One region of the Chromobacterium sp. ASV23 genome, then DNA from elsewhere that is predicted to be linked to it. Evidence: predicted binding sites of a transcription regulator. Region 1 holds the regulator's gene; the other holds the start of a gene.

The links. The regulator FliA, encoded in region 1, starts transcription of late flagellar genes. The targets are predictions, from matches to a motif close to GCTAAAGNTNNNNNNNNNNCNGCCGATAAT.
Region 2: the regulator FliA is predicted to act here: its motif matches at 3,882-3,911, upstream of JHD59_RS18105 (flagellin).

Annotation. Positions count from the first base shown of each region.
Region 1 is NZ_JAELTR010000043.1:18,406-29,424, forward strand. Features, by position in the region: gene JHD59_RS16020 (efflux RND transporter periplasmic adaptor subunit) at 1-983, shown strand, start outside; gene JHD59_RS16025 (ABC transporter ATP-binding protein) at 1,001-1,678, shown strand; gene JHD59_RS16030 (ABC transporter permease) at 1,689-4,109, shown strand; gene JHD59_RS16035 (ABC transporter permease) at 4,175-6,625, shown strand; tRNA gene JHD59_RS16040 (tRNA-Glu) at 6,713-6,787, opposite strand; tRNA gene JHD59_RS16045 (tRNA-Arg) at 6,791-6,867, opposite strand; tRNA gene JHD59_RS16050 (tRNA-Glu) at 6,874-6,948, opposite strand; tRNA gene JHD59_RS16055 (tRNA-Arg) at 6,954-7,030, opposite strand; gene JHD59_RS16060 (exonuclease domain-containing protein) at 7,216-8,616, shown strand; gene JHD59_RS16065 (flagellar motor protein) at 8,669-9,418, opposite strand; gene JHD59_RS16070 (RNA polymerase sigma factor FliA) at 9,476-10,219, opposite strand; gene JHD59_RS16075 (flagellar synthesis regulator FleN) at 10,216-11,019, opposite strand, start outside.
Region 2 is NZ_JAELTR010000057.1:14-8,478, reverse strand. Features, by position in the region: gene JHD59_RS18130 (DUF2802 domain-containing protein) at 1-111, opposite strand, end outside; gene JHD59_RS18125 (flagellar protein FliT) at 247-594, opposite strand; gene fliS (flagellar export chaperone FliS) at 594-1,031, opposite strand; gene fliD (flagellar filament capping protein FliD) at 1,084-2,445, opposite strand; gene JHD59_RS18110 (flagellar protein FlaG) at 2,483-2,908, opposite strand; gene JHD59_RS18105 (flagellin) at 2,983-3,831, opposite strand; gene JHD59_RS22850 (flagellin) at 4,048-5,205, opposite strand.

The sequences.
Region 1 (11,019 bases):
ATGGCGACAAGGTCAAGGCCGGCCAGGTGCTGTTGCGGCTGTCCAATCCGCAGCGCCAGCTGGACCTATTGGCGCGCAAGTCCGATCTGGCGCAGCAGTACGCCAATTTGTCGTCCACCCGCGAACAATTGGAGGCGACCCGCAGCGACTACCGCCGCCGGCTCAGCGACCTGGCCCTGAAATTGAAGCAGCAGGAGCGCCAATACCGGCGCGATGCGGCGCTGGCGGCGCAGGGTTTTATCTCCACCGCCGCGCTGGAGGATTCGCGCGACCGGCTGCAGCAGTATCGCGAAGACTACCGCGACGAGCAGCAGAGCCAGGCGCGCGAGCTGGGCATCAAGGCAAATGCGTTGCGGCAGATGCAGCAGGCGCAGGATGAGCTGAGCCGCGGCACAAAGATGGCATCGGACAGCCTGGCGGCGTTGTCGCTGCGCGCGCCCATGGATGGCCAGCTGACCAATTTCACCGCCCAGGTCGGCAGCTCGCTGAAGCCGGGCGACCGCGTGGGCCGGGTCGATGGGCAGGGCCGTTACAAGCTGACGGCGCAAGTGGACGAGTTCTATCTGGCGCGGGTGAAGCGCGGCCAGCAGGCCGCCATCGAGCTGGACGGCGGCGCGACGACGACCGCCAGAGTCAGCAATATCAATCCGCAGGTGCAGGACGGCCATTTCCAGCTTGAGCTGTTGTTCGACGCGCAGCCGGCCGGCGCGCTGAACGCGGGCCAGGGGCTGGACGGCAGGCTGATGCTGGGACAGGCGGTGTCGGGTTTGGTGTTGCCCAACGGTGCTTTCGTCAACGATACCGGCGGCGCGTGGGCCATGGTGCTGAATGCCGACGGCAGCCGCGCCCAGCGCCGCGCCATCCGCCTGGGCCGCCGCAGCCAGACCCAGCTGGAAGTGGTGGACGGATTGAAGGCCGGCGAGCGGGTCATCGTCTCGTCTTACGCCGCCTTCGGCAAATACGCGCAACTGACGCTGCAATGACAAGGGAGAAGAAAACGATGATCAAACTGAAGAACATCAGCAAGCTGCATATCGGCGGCGAAGTGCAAACCCGCGCGCTCAATGGCGTGGATCTGGAAATCGAGGCCGGCGAGTACGTGGCGGTGACCGGCCCGTCCGGCTGCGGCAAGTCCACGTTGCTGTCGCTGCTGGGCCTCTTGGACGTGCCCAATGGCGGCGAATACTGGTTCGACGGCCAAAACGTCGCCGGTTGGAGCGAATCGCGGCTCAACCAGCTGCGGCGCGGCCGCATCGGCTTCATTTTTCAGAGCTTCAACCTGATCGAGGAGCTGACGGTGCGCGAAAACGTGGCGCTGGCGCTGGAGTATTCAGACGTGCCGTCGGCCGAACGCAAGCAGCGCGTGGACGCGGCGCTGGAGCGGCTGGGCGTGGCCCATCGCGCCGGCCACCGTCCGTCGCAGCTGTCTGGCGGCCAGCAGCAACGGGTGGCCATCGCCCGCGCGCTGGTGTCGCGGCCGGCCTTGCTGCTGGCCGACGAACCCACCGGCAATCTGGATAGCGCCCACGGCGACGAGGTGATGAAAATGCTGCGGGAAATCAACGCCGACGGCACCACCGTGGTGATGGTCACCCACTCGCCGTCCCACGCCGCGCTGGCCTCGCGCACGATCAATATGCTGGACGGCCGCGTAGTGGTTGACGCCATCCAGCTGTAAGGAGACGGGCATGCATGAAATCCTGCGAGATTTTCGGGTCGGCTGGCGTTGGCTGATCAAGGAGCCGGGCTGGTCGGCGTTGGTGATCGCCGGCCTGGCGGTGGGCTTCGCCTGCTGCTTCCTGCTGCTGGGCTACGCGCGCTATTCGCTGCAATACAACCAGCATCTGCAGGATAGGGAGCGGGTCTACCAGCTGGAGGCGCGCTTCAATCTGCCGGGCATGGATAACAAGTGGCTTAACGTCGCGCCTTTTCCCGCCGCTCAGGCGATGCGCGACGGCGGCTTGGTCGATCGGACCAGCATCGCCTGGAGCAGCCTGTTGGCGGTGCGGGTGGGACGGGCGGTCAGCATGCAGGAGGTTTTGCAGGTGGATCCTGACTTCGCCCACTTGTTCGAAGTCAAGGTGCTGGCGGGGGATCTGGCCGCGGCGTTGAGCCGGCCGGATCGGGTGGCGCTGACCGATGACAAGGCCAGGCAATTGTTCGGCAGCGCGGCCGTGGTCGGCAAGACGCTGCGCATCAACGGCGAGAACATCGTGGTGGCCGCCGTAGTGGCGGCGCCGCCGCCCACCTCCACCCGGAGCTATGACATTTTGGCGGCGCGCCATTTCTCGGTGATGGATGACAAAATGGCGCGGGCCATGCTGGATAACTGGGGCGGAGTGTCAGGCAGCGTCTATTTCCAGCCGCGCGCCGGCGTTTCCAGCGAGCAGGTGGTGGCCAAGCTGCAGCAGGCTTTCGAGCATTCCGCCTTCTCGCGCGGCTTGCCTCCGGAGTTTCGGCAAATGCTGAAGAACCGGCCCATGGTGACGTATGACGCAGCCTCGCTGGCCGATGTGTATCTGGACCCCAAGCTGGACTCCGGCCTGGGGGGCGACGGTCAAGACCATGCCAAACCGGGCGAGGTGTGGGGGCTGGCCGCCATCGGCCTGCTGATCCTGCTGCTGGCGGCGATCAATTACGTCAACTTGAGCACGGTGCGCACGATACGCCGCCAGCGCGAAATAGGCGTGCGCAAGGTATTGGGCGCCAGCGTGGGCCGCGTGGCCGGGCAGTTCCTGCTGGAGTCCGTGCTGGTGTCCGTGCTGGCGATGATGCTGGGTTTGCTACTGGCGTGGCTGCTGCTGCCGGGTTTCGCATTCCTGATGCAACGTGAGTTGGCCGGCATGTTCACTCTGGGCAACGTGGCGCTGGCCCTGCTGGCGGCGGTGGCCGTGGGCGGCTTGGCGGGCGCTTACCCGGCCTGGGTGGCGACGAGGGTGCGGGCTACGCAGGCGCTGTCTGGGCGAGATCAGCAGGAAACGGCGCGCGGCGTCTGGCTGCGCCGCGCCTTGACGGTGACGCAATTCGCCGTCGCCATGGCGCTGAGCGGCGTGACCTTGGCCATCGCTTGGCAGGCCTGGTATGGCAGCCGGCTGGACACCGGCCTGCAGGTGGAGGGGCTGCTGACCCTGCAGACTGGCAGCAGCGTCTCCGAGCGCGCGGCGCTGCGTACCGCGGTGGCCGCCTTGCCCGGCGTGCGCGGCGCGGCGCTGAGCGTCAATAACTTGGCCGACAGCAGCATGAACCTCACCAGCGTCAAGAACGGGGGCAGCTCGGTCAATCTGGAAGTGCGCAGCGTTGGCTGCGATTATCTGGAGACCTATGGCGTCAAGCTGTTGGCCGGGCATTTGCTGCCCGGCTGCGCCAGCCCGCAGGATGAGGCCAGGCGCGAATGCGTGCTGAGCGCGTCTGGCGCGCGCGATCTGGGTTATGCCGCGCCGCAGTTGGCGCTGGGCAGAAAACTGCGGGCCGAAGGCTCTGGTGACGGCTGCATGGTGGTGGGTGTGGTGTCGGATATTCGCTTGCAGTCGGCGCATGAAAAAGCGCGTTCCTGGCTGTATTTGGCGAGCGGGCATGTCGCCGACGTGCTGTCCGTGCGTTTCCAGGGCAGCGAAGCCGCGGTGCGCGCGGGCATTGCCGGTTTGTGGCCGCGTTATTTCCCGGACTATCCCTTGAAGATGGAAAGCGCGCGTTACAGGCTGGATCAGCGTTACGCTTCTGACGCCAGGCAGGCGGGCCTACTGGCCGCGGCGGCTGGCGTCGCTTTGCTGATCGCTTCTTTTGGCATTTATGTGCTCGCCGCCTATTCCGTGCAGCGCATGGCGCGCGAAGTGGTGTTGCGCAAATTGCACGGCGCGGGCAAGGCCGCCATCGCCAGCCTGATCGGCCGGGAATTCCTGTGGGTGCTGCTGGCGGGCGCGGTCATCGGCTTGCTGCCGGCGTGGCTGTATATCCGGCAGTACATGGCCGGTTTCGTCGAGCGCGCGCCGATTGGCGGCTGGACGCTGTTATTGTCCTTGCTGCTATGCCTGGTGGTGGCGGCGCTGGCGGTGTGCCGCCATCTGCTGGCTGCCTTGAGCTTGCGTCCGGTATTGGCCCTGCGCGGTTGACAAGAAAATGGCCAGACCGGGCGCGCCTGGCGACGGTCTGGCCTGTATGGAATAGGGGAGAACACATGGCTTACCTGCGAGGGGAAGATTTTCGCGTCGGCTGGCGCTGGCTGCTTAAAGAACCGGGATGGTCCGCGCTGGTGATCGGCGGCTTGGCCATCGGCTTTGCCTGCTGCGTGCTGCTGTGGGCTTATGTCGCCTACTCTGTGCAGTTTGACCGGCATATCGCCGGGCGCGAGCGCGTTTACATGCTGAAGGCCAAGCCGAATATGGATGGCGTGCGCAATGACTGGCAGCAGGAAGTCCCAGTGATTGCAGGCCAGGTGCTGCGCGATCATGGCGTGGCGGAGCGGGTCAGCATGGCGATGGGCAACTTCGCGCCGGTGCGCGTGGGCAACGCGGTCAGCAATCGCTGGGTGACGCTGGTCGATCCGGATTTTGCCGAATTGTTCGAGCTGAAAACGCTTGCGGGAGACCTGCATCAGGCCTTGACCCGGCCCGACAGCGCCGCGTTGACCGAAGAAGAAGCGATGCGGATGTTCGGCACCGCCGCGGCGCTGGGCAAGACGTTTTCCGTAGCGGGCAAGCTGCAGACCGTGGCGGCGATTGTCGCTACCCCGCCGGCAACCGCCACCCAACGCTACGCCATTCTCGGCGGGCGGGTGAGCGGAATGGCCAGCGATGGCGTGTACGCCGACTTCTATACACACTGGTTCAGCTGGGGCGCGTCCTTGTATTTCCGTCTCAAGCCGGGGCATGAGGCGGCTGAGGTCGGGCCACTGCTGGCGCAAGCCTTGAAGCAATCTCCCAGCTATCGCGATCCCAGCCTTCAGGCGATTGAGGCCAAGCAGCAGGGGAGAAGCTTGCTTGACTTCTCCGCGGTGAAGCTGCCAGATGTCTACCTGGACCCGGAACTCGATCAGAGCGCCGACCCGGCGCGCCATGGCAACCGCGCCATGCTGCTGGGCTGCGCCGCCATCGGCCTGCTGATCCTGCTGCTGGCAGCCATCAATTACATCAATCTGGCGACAGTCCGCACGATACGGCGCCAGCGCGAAATCGGCGTGCGCAAGGTGTTGGGCGCCGGCGTGGGGCGGGTGGCTGGGCAGTTCATCGCCGAATCGATGTTGATCGCGCTGGCGGCGGCTCTGCTTGGCCTGCTGTTGGCCTGGCTGCTGCTGCCCCTGTTCGGCCAACTGTTGCAGCGCGACCTGGCCGGCATGATAGGCTGGCGGAGTATTGCGCTGACGCTGCTAGGCGCCGCCGCGCTAGGCGGGCTCAGCGGCGTTTATCCGGCCTGGATTGCCGCCCGCGTGCGCGCGACCCAGGCCTTGTCCGGTCGCGATCAGCAGGAAACCCGCCAAGGCGTCTGGCTGCGGCGCGGGCTGACGGTGGTACAGTTCGGCATCGCCATGGGCCTGGCGGGGGTGACGCTGGCCGTGGCTTGGCAAACCTGGCATGGCACGCGTCTGCCGGCTGGGTTCGAGCGCGATGGGCTGCTGTTCGTGGCGGCGGGTGACGCCAATGCCAAGGACCTGGCGCAACGCAGGGTGCTGCGCGCGGCGCTATCGCGCCAGCCGCAAGTGGCGGCTCTGAGCTACGTGGATGGGCCGCCGGCTGGCGACAGCAACAACGCCAACAATTTCCGCCTGGCCGGCGGAACCTACCAGAACATGCGCTATCGCATGGTTGATTGCGGTTTTTTGCCGACCTATCGTCTGCCGTTGTTGGCGAGGGGGAGCGCCGCGGCATGCGACGGCAATGGCGCCGCGCGGCCCGGCGCGGGACTGGTCGTGTCCGAATCGGCCGCGCGTCGCCTGGGTTTCGCCTCGCCGCAGCAGGCCATTGGCCGCATTGTCGAGTCCGAGGCTTTTGCCGACGGCAAGAAGCCGATCAGCGCCGTGGTGGCGGATATCGCCGAGCAAACCTCGCGTGAACGGGCGATTCCGATGGTGTATTTCGTGATTGGCTCGCAAAACCCCTATGCCAGCACGCTGGCGATACGCTACCGCGGCAGCGAGTCCGCCATGCGGCAGGCCTTGGCCGAGCTATGGCCGCGCTACTTTCCGGATTATCCCTTGCTGCCGGTCAGCGCCGGCCAGCAACTGGACAAGCGCTACGGCCAGGACATCCGCACAGCGCAGTTGCTGGCGATTGCCTCTGCGGTGGCCATGCTCATCGCCGCCTTCGGCATTTATGTGCTGTCGGCATACTCGGTGCAGCGCATGGCGCGGGAGGTGGTGCTGCGCAAGCTGTATGGCGCCGGCGGCCTGGCGATTGCCGGGCTGGTCAGCCGCGAGTTCCTGCTGGTGTTGGCGGTCAGCGCGGCGCTGTCGCTGCCGCCAGCCTGGCTGTTCATTCGCCACTATCTGGCTGGTTTTGTCGCCAGGGCACCGATTGGCGGCTGGACGCTGTTATTGTCCTTGCTGCTATGCCTGGTGGTGGCGGCGCTGGCGGTGTGCCGCCATGTGCTCGGCGCCATGCGGCTGCGGCCGACGCTGGCATTGCAAAGTTAGGCGGCGGGGCGGCGCAAGCCGCCTGCGTTCCGGCGTGGAAACGCGAAAAAGCCCAGCATTTTGCAATGCTGGGCTTTTTCTGAATTCTGGCGTCCCCACGGGGAATCGAACCCCGGCTACCGCCGTGAAAGGGCGGTGTTCTAACCGCTAAACTATAGGGACAGCTGGCGCACCCGGAGCGATTCGAACGCCCGACCCTCTGGTTCGTAGCCAGATACTCTATCCAACTGAGCTACGGGTGCGTATTGTGGCGTCCCCACGGGGAATCGAACCCCGGCTACCGCCGTGAAAGGGCGGTGTTCTAACCGCTAAACTATAGGGACATGCCTGGCGCACCCGGAGCGATTCGAACGCCCGACCCTCTGGTTCGTAGCCAGATACTCTATCCAACTGAGCTACGGGTGCGCTGTGTCGCGAGACGTTGTGTCTTGCGAGAGACCGGATAATACAGAGGTGAAATATGGGTGTCAACACAGCGTAGGATTTTTTTTATAAAGCCGGTAAACTGGCCGCCTGTTCCTGTCGCGGCAGGCCAACATTTTGAACTAAACGTCATGATTCATGGCTGCGCCAAGGAAAGCGAAGCGAGATTGAATACCCTGTTTGAACAGCCTTGCGCCATTGTCGATCTGGAAACCACCGGCGGCGACATCGCCCGCGACCGCATCACCGAAGTCGGCCTGGTGCTGGTGGATGGCGAGCGCGTCGAGCGCCTGTCCTGGCTGGTCAATCCCGGCCAGCCCATCCCGCCCTTCATCGAAAACATGACCGGCATCAGCAATGAAATGGTGGCTGCCGCGCCGCCGTTTGCCGAACTGGCCGACGAATTGCTGGCCCGCCTGCAAGGGCGTCTGCTGCTGGCGCACAATGCCCGTTTCGATTACGGCTTCCTGCGCAACGAATTCCGCCGCTTGGGCCGCCGTTTTCAGGCGCGCGCGCTGTGCACGGTCAAGCTGTCGCGCCGGCTGTACCCGCAGCATTTCAAACATAGCCTGGATAGCCTGATCGCCCGCCATGGCATAGACATGCCCGAGCGCCACCGCGCCCTGGCCGACGCCGAGGCGGTATACCGCTTCATCGGCATCGCCAGCCGCGAGTTGGGCGCGGACAAAGTGGCGCATGAGGCGGCGCAATTGTTGTCGCAACCGGCCGAAGTCTCCAGCCTGCCGGCGGAATTGCAGCGGCAGATCGAAGACATGCCGGATTCCGCCGGGGTGTATGCCTTGTTCGGCGAGGATGGCCGGGCCTTGTATGTGGGCCGCGCGCCCAATCTGTACCGCAAGACGCTGGGGCATTTCGCCGAGCGCAAGCCCAGCCGCCACGAAGTGCGGATAGACGAGCCGGTGGCCCGGGTGGAATGGCGCGAGTGCTTGAGCGAGTTTGGCGCGCAGTTGCTGGAGCTGCAGTGGCTGGGGCGTTTGCAGCCGGCGCACAATCCGCGGGCCAGGATGATGGGCGAGGTGTGCACCTTGCAGCTGCAGACTGGAACCGACGGCTTTGTCCGCCCGTTGACGGTGTCGGCGCGCGATATCGATTTCAGCCGCACGGCGGATTTGTACGGCCTGTTCCGCAATGCGCGCGAGGGCCGCAAGGCGCTCGCGCAGATCGCCTTGGCTCAGGGCCTGTGCCAGTCCGTGCTTGGGGTGGAGCAGGTGACCAGCCGCAAAGGCATGCCCTGCGCGGCCTACCAGATCGGCCGCTGCCGCGGCGGCTGCGTGGGCCAGGAGGCGGTGGACAGCCACAATGCTCGTCTGTTGTCTGCTCTGCAGCGGCTAAAGGTCAAGCCGTGGCCGTTCGAGGGCGCCATCGCGGTGCAAGAGCGCGACATCGTGTGCGGCGACGTGGTGGAACATCTGTTCGACCGCTGGTGCTACCTGGGCAGCCGCCGCAATGGCGGGGCGCTGGAAGGCGAGCCGGCATTCGATCTCGATTACTACAAGCTGCTGGAGAGCGAGCTGCGCAAGCCGGACCGCGAATTGCGCATGCTGTAAACAGAAAAGGCAAGCTGCGCAGCTTGCCTTTTTGATGTCCGATGGCCGAGGTTTATTCGTGCATTGCCAGGTAGCCGCGCAGCCGGCTTTCAATGATGCGCGGGTTTTCGCCGTTGGCGATGGCGACCACGCCTTCCACCACCAGCTCCTTCATGGCGACCTCGGCAGCCACCAAGTGCTTCAGCTTGTTGCCCATCGGCAGGAAAAACAGGTTGGCCGAGCCGACGCCGTATACGGTGGCGACGAAGGCCACGGCGATGCCGCCGCCCAGCTTGGACGGGTCCGACAGGTTTTCCATCACGTGGATCAGGCCCAGCACGGCGCCCAGAATGCCCATGGTCGGCGCATAGCCGCCGGCCGATTCCCAGATGCGCGCGGCCTGCTTGCGGGCATGCTCGAACATGCTGATTTCCACCTCCATCACCGCGCGCAGCGTTTCCGGCTCGGTGCCGTCCACCAGCATCTGCAGCGCCTTCTTGGTGAAGGGATCGCGCTGCTGGGCGATCATGCCTTCTAGCGACAGCAGGCCGCCCTTGCGCGAACCCTGGCTCCAGCTGACCACTTCGCGGATCATTCGTTCGTGGTCGAAGTTGGGCGGGCGGAATACCCAGCGCAGCATGCGCAGGCCGGCCATGAATTGCTTGGGCGTGCTTTGCAGCATCACCGCGCTGGTGGTGCCGCCGATGACGATCATGAAAGCCGTCAGCTGCATCAGCGAGCCGATGCTGCCCCCTTCGATGGCTTGCCCCGCAATAATGGCCGTCAAGCCCATCACCACTGCGATTAAACTGATCTTGTCCACATGGTTTCCGTTATTGATCTGGTCTGAAATCCGGCGCCTTAATCACCGAACTCTCCCTTACAGCCAGTCTTTCAGTTTGGCGCGCAGCCGGGCGATGGCCTGGCTGTGCAATTGGCAGACGCGGGACTCGGTGACGCCGAGCACCGCGCCGATTTCCTTCAGGTTCAGTTCCTGCTCGTAATACAGCGCCATCACCAGTTGGTCGCGCTCCGGCAGCAGCTTGATGGCGGAGATCAGCTGCTGGCGGAAGCTGTCGTCCGATAGCGCGGCCAGCGGGTCCGGCGAGTCATCATCGGCGACATTGGCTACAGGATTATGGCCGTGCTCGTCGTCGCCGCTGTTGAAGTCCTCGAAATGCAGCAGCGTGGTGCCTTTGCATTCTCCCAGCATCTCCTGGTATTGCTCCAGCTCCATGCCCAGTTCGGCGGCGATTTCCGATTCCAGCGGCGCGCGCCCCTGCAGCTGTTCCAGCTTGCAGATGGCTTCCTCGATCTGTCGCGAGTTGCGCCGCGCCTGGCGCGGCAACCAGTCTTCGCGGCGCAGCTCATCCAGCATGGCGCCGCGGATGCGCTGGCTGGCGAAGGTTTCGAACATCACGCCCTGGGCCGGGTCGAATTGGCGCGAAGCCTCGATCAGGCCGATCATGCCCACTTGGATGAGGTCGCCCAACTCCACCGAGGCAGGCAGCCGGGCGATCATGATGCTCGCCAGCTTGCGCACCAGCGGCGCGTAGGCCTCCACGTCGATCTCGACGCTGGGGGCGGCTGCGACGTAGCCCGATCGGCGGAAGGACGGGTTCATAACAGTTTGGCTCCATCCGCCTCGGCCCAATCGCGCGAGGCGGCAATCAGCAAGTCCATGTATCCGGTGCTGTCACGCACGGTTTCCGGCGCGTCCCATTGCAGCAGGACCGCGGCCAGCTGCGAGAAGGCGGCGGCGGCCTCGCTGTCCGGAAACGCCTCCATCAGCGGGCGGTGCAGCGTCTGGCTGCGTCGCACCGCATTGTCGTGCGGCACGAAGCCCACCCAGCGCAGCGAGACCGTCAGAAACTCGCTGGCCACCGCCGACAGCCGGGTGAACAGCTCGCGCGCTTCGTCCAGATGGCGCGCGCGGTTGATCAGCACATTGAAGCGTTGGCGGCCATAAAGGCTGGCCAGCCGCTTGATATTAGCGTAGGCGGTGGTCAGCGAATCGGCATCCGGTGTTAATACCAAAATCAGATTGTCGGCCACGCTGGCAGGGATCGCGTCTTGGCTTGGGTTTGGCGCATCGATCAGCAGGGCGGAGGCATCGCGCTCCAGCGCGCCGAACTCGCTGCCCATCCTCAGCCACAATTGGGCGGAAAACAGCGCGCGCTGCTCCGGCCGCGCGTACAGATTGATCAGCTGCACGCCCTGGCGCGACAGAATCATCATTTCGTCCAGCCCGCCCACGCTGGTCACCTGGCTTTCCAGGGTGGCGGTGGCGGGGACGCCCAGCCGGCGCGTCTGCACCTGGCCCAGGCAGCAGTCTACCACCAGCGGCCGCAGCCCGGCGTAGGCGAGTCCCAGCGACAGCTCGGTCACCACCGTGGTGGTGCCGGCATGCGGCGAGCCGATGAA
Region 2 (8,465 bases), on a different contig from region 1:
GCTGTCCCGCTTGCTTTCCAGTCGCTGCAATCGCCCGAACAGGTAAACAATGGCCACCGCCAGTACAAGCCACAGCGCAACCATCAGGTACGGAAAGAAGGCGCCGGTCATGGAGAATCCCCTTGGGTGAGCATCCACATTGACTTTAAGTGTATGGCGAAAAATAGCGCAACCCAAGTCAAAACCGGCTCATTCCTCATCCAAGACGTTGGCCCGCCAAGCGGGCCGACATATAGCAACGCAGCATCATGGTTTGTACTGACGATTGAGCTTGGAACTCTGGCTCAAAGCCCTCAACTCATGCTTGACCTGGTCCGCCCAGGAGGCGATCTGCGTCTGCACCTCAAGACGCAAGGCCAACACGCGCTTCAAGGCGTCGCGCTGCTCGGGGCTGAGTTTGTCTCGCTCGCCAGCCTCCAGCCGTTGCAATAGCTGGTGAGTATAGCCTTCATGCAAGGTGAACAATTCAACAAAACGCGGCCGCTCGCGTTGATTGGCCGCTTCCAGCAACTGTTTTGCCAAAGGCTCCAACTGGTCTATTAAATTAGCCAAGCCCTTCGGGGTGGAGGCAAATTGCGCGGGCATGCCTGTCATCACGCTCCTGAACCGGTATTCGCCTCGGCCTGCGCGGCGGAATTGGCTCGGTCAACCTGTTGCCAGGCAGGCAGAATGGTTTCCATCAGGCCTTTGACTTCGGCCAGGATTTCCTTGTCGTTCTTCAGGCTAGCCTTGGCCAAGCGCATCTTCATATAAATGTACAGCTCATTCAGGTTGACCGCGGCCTCGGAGCCTTGCTCCAGGTCCAGCGCAATGCGCAAGCCCTCAAGGATATCGATTGCCTTGCCGATCATCCTGGCTTTTTCATCGAAACGATTGTTGTCAATGGCTAAGCTGGCGGAACTCAGCGCCTTGATCACGCCTTCGTAAAGCATCACGACGATGCCAATCGGACTCGCACCGTATATCGCCGCCTTCAGGGCGTCGTTGGCATATGCCTGATTGAACTGCTTGAGCATTCGTGAATTCAGCATGAGTCACCATCATTTTCTAGGCTTAAGACAGCCAACGCCGCCTTCTGCGATTCTACTTGGAAATCAGGTTGAACAGGCTACTCGAACCTGCCTGCATCTGCGCCAGCGTTTTGTTCAGGTTCGTATACTGCTGCAACAACTGACTTTGCTTGGTATCCAATCTGGCTTGCAGAGAGCTTTGCAGCTGGGCCTCCTGATCCACACGGCTCTTGATCGATGCCTTGCTAGTTTCGATCAAGCCGGTAGGGCCCAGCATGCTGTTGATTGCCTGATTGAAACGCTGGGCAAAACCTGTATTGTTGGCATTGCCAAACAGGTTGGCAACAGCTTGCTTGTCCTTCTTAAGCGCGTCATTGAACGCGTTCTGATCAACCTTCAGCGTGCCATCCTTCTGCAGAGAAATGCCGACTTGCGACAAGAAAGCATACGAATTCACCGGATCCGCGCCCTCCACCCCTACTGACAGCACTTGCTGCAGCCGACTCTGGATATCCAGGATCGAAGCGTTGCCCTTCAGGGCGCCCTTGCGCGCATCCTTTACATCACTGACAACCTGGTTATAGGCATCGACAAATGATTGCAGGTTCTTGTTGATGCCAGCGTTGTCTGAGGCAAGCGAGACCGTAAAACTGCCCTGCTTGTACAAATCGATTTCCACACCGGCCACAGCCGATGATATGCGATTGCTGCCCGCGCTCACCGCTACGCCATTGACGGTCAGGCTGGCGTTCTGGGCATTTTGAGACTCTTTAGCCGCGGCGTCGCTCTGAGTCAGCCCCGCTAGCGTAGAGCCAGCCGTGCTGCCGGAATCATGGTCGCTACCGCCGATGGAGAACTGGTTGTCGGTGCCGGAACTGGCCGCGGTCAGCACCAGTTTGAACTGTTTGTTGTTCTCCACCAAGCTGGCGTTCACACCGATACTGGCGGCATTGATCTTGTCGTTGATGGTTTGCAGGGAAACCGGATCGCCCGGCTTGTCGCGCAGTTTGATGGTCTGCGTCTTGCCATTGATCTGGAAGGTCAGTTGGTCCGGCACGTTATTGATTGCGGCCTTGGTATCGGTGATAGCCTGCCCGCCCGCCTGATCGAATACCAACTGCCGATTGCTCGCCAGATTCTGCACTGATATTTGGAAAGTGCCGGCATTGCCGCCACTGGTCGTCGATACGGCGGCCATCGAGGCATCGCTGACCGATGCCTTGAAAACCTGCAGGAAACGACCAGACGACAGCGAGGTCATCGCCGTCTGCAGCGCGGACAAAGACGAGCTTAGCTTGCCAACGGTACTCAACTGGGTATTGTACTGGTCAGTCTTTCCCAAACTGGCATTCAGTGGCTGCCTTTCCACCATCATCAGCTGGCTGACGATGCCCTGCACATCCAAAACGCCCACGGAACTGGTAATGGCTGTCATGTTGTCCCCATGTTATAGCCGCGTCAGGACAGTTGGATCAGGCTTTGTCCTTCAGCAAGAGTCCTTTGAAGTCGCCGATCGCCTTGGCGATACGCAGCGCCTCTTCAGACGGAATCTGACGAATCACCTTGTTGTTCTCTTTGTCGACGACTTTCACCACCGTTGCGCCGGTGTCCTTGTCGACCGAAAACTGCAAGGAGCTATTGTACAGCGTTGCCGCATTGTTCAACTGGTTCACCGATTCCTGCAGTTGCTTGGGATCGGTTAGCTGTTTTTTCTGCGCATCCGCAGAAGACTGTTGCTGCTGGCTCTGCCCAGCCGCGGCAACTGCCTGTGTGGAATCAGCCAACACGGGCTGATTCTGATCACCCGCAGGCGCCTGAGCCAACTCAACCAACTGTTGACGCTGCACTGGCGCTGCCGACGCAGGCGCAGCAGGCGATAAAATGGACGGGATTTGCATGATCATACTCCTCATGAACGCAGCCCCGGCTGCCCAACCGGAGCTGCACTCTGGCTATACCATCAGGCTACGCTTTACTGCAGCAGCGTCAATGCTGCTTGAGGTATAGTATTCGCTTGCTTCAGAATCGAGGCGCCGGCCTGTTGCAGAATCTGGTTTTTCGTCAGATTAGCCGTTTCCGAGGCAAAGTCCACATCCACAATACGGCTGTTGGCTGCGGTCAGGTTTTGCACATAACTCTGCAGGTTTGCCACCACCGCGTCAAACCGGTTTTGCACCGCACCCCAAGTAGAACGTACAGTGGAGATTTCGGCGATGTCGCTATCCAGCGTGGACAGCAGGGCCGAAGCACCGGACTGCGTAGTAATGTTGATGGTGCCGGTTGCCGTCAGCGAGGAGTTGTAGCTACACAACACGCTGGCCGAAGTCAAGTCCACGGACGAAATCGATACCTGGTTGCTGCTGGCGCCAGACGAACCCACTTGGAAAGTCAGCACCGCGCTACCGGACAACAGCTGCGTGCCGTTGAACTGGGTAGTTTGCACGATACGTGAAATTTCCTGGGTCAGCTGGTCCACTTCGTTTTGCAGCTGCGAACGGTTGGTATTGCTGACGGACGAGTTGGCAGACTGCACCGCGATTTCACGGATACGCTGCAGGTTGTTGGCAATCTGGCCTAACGCGCCTTCGGCGGTTTGGCCGACGGAAGTACCGTCGTTGGCATTCTTGATCGCCTGGTTATTACCACGGATGGCGGACGTCAGGGTCTGCGAAATCGCGAGACCAGCCGCGTCATCCTTGGCACTGTTGACGCGCAGGCCGGAAGACAGGCGTTGCAGCGATTGCGACAGCGACATCTGCGAATTGTTCAGGTTCAGCTGGGCTTGCAGCGACGTGACGTTGGTGTTGACGGTAATGGCCATGATGACTCTCCTGGTGCTCTATGTGTGGGCAAAGTAACTTGCTTACACCACTTATCGACCAGGACGAACCGAACTTTACGGTGAAAATGTGAATTTTCACACTTGACTTTCCGTCAACACTGCCAGCCTGTCATCTCATCCGTTTTCCTCCAGCCTACACCTATTTTCATGTCACTCCGCGGCGGCAAGCCACCGCGGAGTCCAACCTATCCAGCTTTATTGCAGAAGCGTCAGCGCCGCTTGCGGCAGCGAGTTGGCCTGCTTCAGAATGGAACCACCAGCTTGTTGCAGAATCTGGTTCTTGGTCAGGTTGGCGGTTTCCGACGCGAAGTCCACATCCATGATACGGCTATTAGCAGCCGTCAGGTTCTGGGTATAGTTGCTAAGGTTGCTCACCACCGCGTCGAAACGGTTCATGACCGAACCAAAGGTGGAACGCACATCGGAAATTTTGGCAATGTCTGCGTCCAGGGAAGCCAGCACGCCAGAAGCGCCGCTCTGGGTCGTTACGTCAATGATCTTCTTGGCATTGAGATCGGTACTATATGAAAACAACGCCGGCACGCCCTTTTGTGCCTTGGTCAAAGCCGCATTGGCTGCGGCAGTCTTATCAGCATCCGTCCCCGCTGCTACAAGTTGTCCAAGCGCAGTTTTCACAGCACTCAAGTGATTGTCACTCGCGCCTTTATCCGTCACAACTTTATATGCTGCAGTCAAAGCAGTATTAGCATTATCCAAAGCCGTCTGTTTAGTAGCCTTGTCAGCCGGAAGAGCACTAGCCAAGTCTTTTTGCGCCTGGTCGACGGCAAGATATTTCGTCTTGATATCATCCCAGTCACCCTGGGCCGCAGTACTTTTGGGATCGTCGACGCTTTGGGTCATATCGACAGTCTGGATGTTAATCTGATTGTCAGACGCGCCCTTGGAACCAACTTGGAACAACAGATTGGCGCCGCCGGAAAGCAATTTGGTGCCGTTGAATTCTGAAGTCTGGATAGTGCGGGAGATTTCCTGGGTCAGCTGATCCACCTCGCGCTGCAGCTGGGAACGGTTGTTATCATTAATGCCGCCATTGGATGCCTGCACCGCGATTTCACGGATACGCTGCAGATTGTTGGCGATTTGACCCAACGAACCTTCGGCTGTCTGGCCAACCGAAACGCCGTCGTTGGCATTGCGCATCGCTTGGTTATTGCCCCGAATGGCAGAGCCCAGGGTTTGAGAAATTGCCATGCCAGCAGCATCGTCTTTGGCGCTATTGATGCGAAGGCCGGAGGACAAACGCTGCAAAGACTGATTCAGCATCTGGCTGGAGTTATTGAGGTTGTACTGCGCGCCCAGCGAGGCCAGGTTGTTATTAACGGTGATTGCCATTTGATTCCCCTTGTCGGCTCCACGGCCGGTAATGATTCTTGCCTGATGGACAAGAGATCGGCCTGACAAGGGAAATGCTTATGAAAATGGTATTATTACCAAATAATCCCATTAAAGATGGAAATAGAAAAAGAAAATGGCCCCGAAGGGCCACCAAGCAGACAATGCCTCTATCTAGCCATGCAGAATCTGGAACCAGTCCTCATAGTGATCCTCCAGCCAATAGTGCTGATTGAACCAGGCTCGCAGCACATCGCCTTCCTTCGCTAGCGCGTCCAGATCATGAACGCGGGAACGTATCGCCTCGATCCAGGCATCCGCCCGATTAGGCACCCGGCATACCGGCGCATTATTAGTCTGGTACGGGTAGATGTCGGTACACACCACTGGCCAGCCCAGCACGCCATACTCCAGCAAGCGCAAGTTGCTCTTGGCCTCGTTAAACGGGTTCAGCTCTAGAGGCGCGACGGCGAGGTCGAGATTCAAGCTCGCCACTTTTGCCGCGTAGTCGGCGAAAGTCACAGCATGGTGCATCTCGGCCACATACGGGCGGAACTGCGGCAAACACATGCCCATGAAGACCCAATCCACCTCCTGATAAGTTGCCTGGATCACCTCATGGATCAACTCCAAGTCGCCGCGGTGCTGGCCAGCGCCGACCCAGCCGACGCGGGGCTTCTTGCCCGCGCGCCGCTCTGATTTCAAATCGCCCCAGATGGTTTTGCGCAGCCGGTTCGGCACCACCGCCACATCGCCAACCATTTTCTGGATGAAGTCCGCCAAGGGTTGGGTGGACACTACTGCAGCATCGCACAGCTTCAACACGCGGCGCAGCCGCTGCTTGGCATCAGGATAGTGACGCGACCAGTGGTCATGAAGGCTGCTCTTTTCCGGCACCCCACCCACCAGGTCATCCAGGCCAAAGACGATGCGCAAATCGGGAATGTACTTGCGATAAGCATCCATCGTCTCGTAAATGTAATCGCTGATGCCCGTATGCAGCAGGACGGTATCTGGCGCCTGTCTGGCCAGTTCAATCACAGTCGGAATGCCTGCAGATGGCTGGTGGATTTCGCCATCGAGCTTGCCTTTTTCCTGCAACACGGTAAGCGGTTGGCTCAAACGGTATTCGCCGCTGCCGCCCGGCACCGGTATCCCCAACACTCGCTTGCGACCGGGTAACTCCGGATCCCATGCGACAATCCGATCAGACTCAATCAGCACCCGCTTGTTACGCAGGGATAAGTGACGGTTGAACCCCGGATCTCGCTGAAACACCGACATCCAGCGCTCCAGCATCGCCTCCATCTCCTCGCGTTCGCGCACTGCCGCCCTCAGGGCAGGCCTTGGGTCTGTAGTTACACGGCCAATACTTTTGGCATGGTGGTGATACAGCACCACGAAGGGGTTGTACACATTACGCAAACCGCCTGCCTGTATCCGTAAGCAGAAATCGACATCGTTGAAGCAGACCGTGAATGTCTTCTCATCCATACCGCCTACCGCGTCGTAAATCTGTTTTTCCACCAGCAAGCACGCGGCAGTCACCGCCGAGTAATTTTGCATGGTGAGGCTGCGATTCAGATAACCCGGATAAAGGTAGTCCATCCCTTCGAATACATGATCGGCCACGGAGTACATGCCGCCAGGCATGCCCAACACAATGCCCGCATGCTGTACGCGGCCGACCTCTGGATACAACAGGCGCGCGCCTACCGCCCCCACACCCGGCTGCTGCGCGGTAGCCAGCATCCGTTCCAACCAGTTGTCGAAGATCACCTCGGTATCGTTGTTCAGCAACAACAGATAGTCGCCCCTTGCCTCGCGCGCGCCCACATTGCACTGAGCAGAGAAATTGAAGGGGTGTTCATAGCTGAGAATACGGATCCGCTCCGGATATTGCGCCTGAATCTTGTCGTAATATTCGAAGGTTTCAGGATTTTCCGAAGCATTGTCGACAATCAATACTTCAAAATTCTGGTAGCTGGTAATGCCAAACAAGCTTTCCAAGCAAGGCTCCAAGCACTCCAGCTTGTCCTTGTTGGGAATGATGATGGAAACCAGCGGCGTATCCAATAATTGGTACTGGTAATAGAACGTGCTTGGCACCAGACCTTCGCTGACTTTCACCGGCAGGCCGCAACGCTGGGCATGACTTTCCAATGCAACCAAGCGCGAAGCATTTCCCAGCTTGTCAAGCTTCGGATCCAGCCATGGCATGGAAATCAACACATCGTCGATGTGGCCGATGCACTCACGGTCCCATCTTTCAAACATCCGCAGCAACGCATCGTAGCAATGTGCGCGTGGATAGGATTGGAAACCGCCGATCATGGCAATGGCTTCCGACTTGAATGCCACCGCATAACCGATGTAATCCATCGAACGCAGGTATTCTGGCGAGAAATCCGGCAAGAATGAAGGGCGGAAACGCTTGCCCATCGGCGAAATCACATCATGGTCGCAATAGATCGCGCCATATTCCGGATGCGCATGGATTTCCTCACCGATACGGGCCAGCGCATTCGGCTGCAGGCAGGCGCCCGCAGGCAACAACATCACCCAATCCGACGGCACGTCGGCGATGACGCCGTTGATGGCATCCGTCACCTGCTGCTCATCATCCAGGCTCTCCAGCTGCAACCAACCCAGTTGGGGACTACTGCTGAATATTGGGTCTGGCTCCGGAGTGTCTCCAATCACGATCAGCCGCCAATTGCGGTACAGCAGCTTCTCCATCGCGGCAAAGCTCTCCGACAGGCGTTTCAGCCGGTCAGCCGACGCTAGCATGATTATATTGAACAACGGAACATGACTCCATGCCAACATCATTCTTTCAGCCAGCTGTTCCGCGTGCACCTCTCGAATCTCGTGCCGCTTCACCCATTTCCGGTATGCCTTCAAACCATCGACATCATTTTCTGCCAGGGTATAAGTGATAGGCCGGCCAGGCTGCAACAGCGGCAGAGGTTTCAGATGATCAGGCAGCAGTTCTGAATATTTGGCCAGCAGCTCACCAATTTTGCCATCCAGTAGACGGTTCTCCAGCACATGCTGACGGGCGGCCTCCGCCTGCCGCAACCGCAACTGGGGATCGTCAATCAGCTTGCTAATTCCTGCAATCCACCCCTCTTCTGTATTTTCGACGACAGTCGCTAAACCCGTATCCTTCAGATGCGCGTAAGGGACCACATCAGAAACGACCGAAGCCGCGCCGACAACCGAATATTCCCTGTCTCTTATACACATCTCCGAGCCCA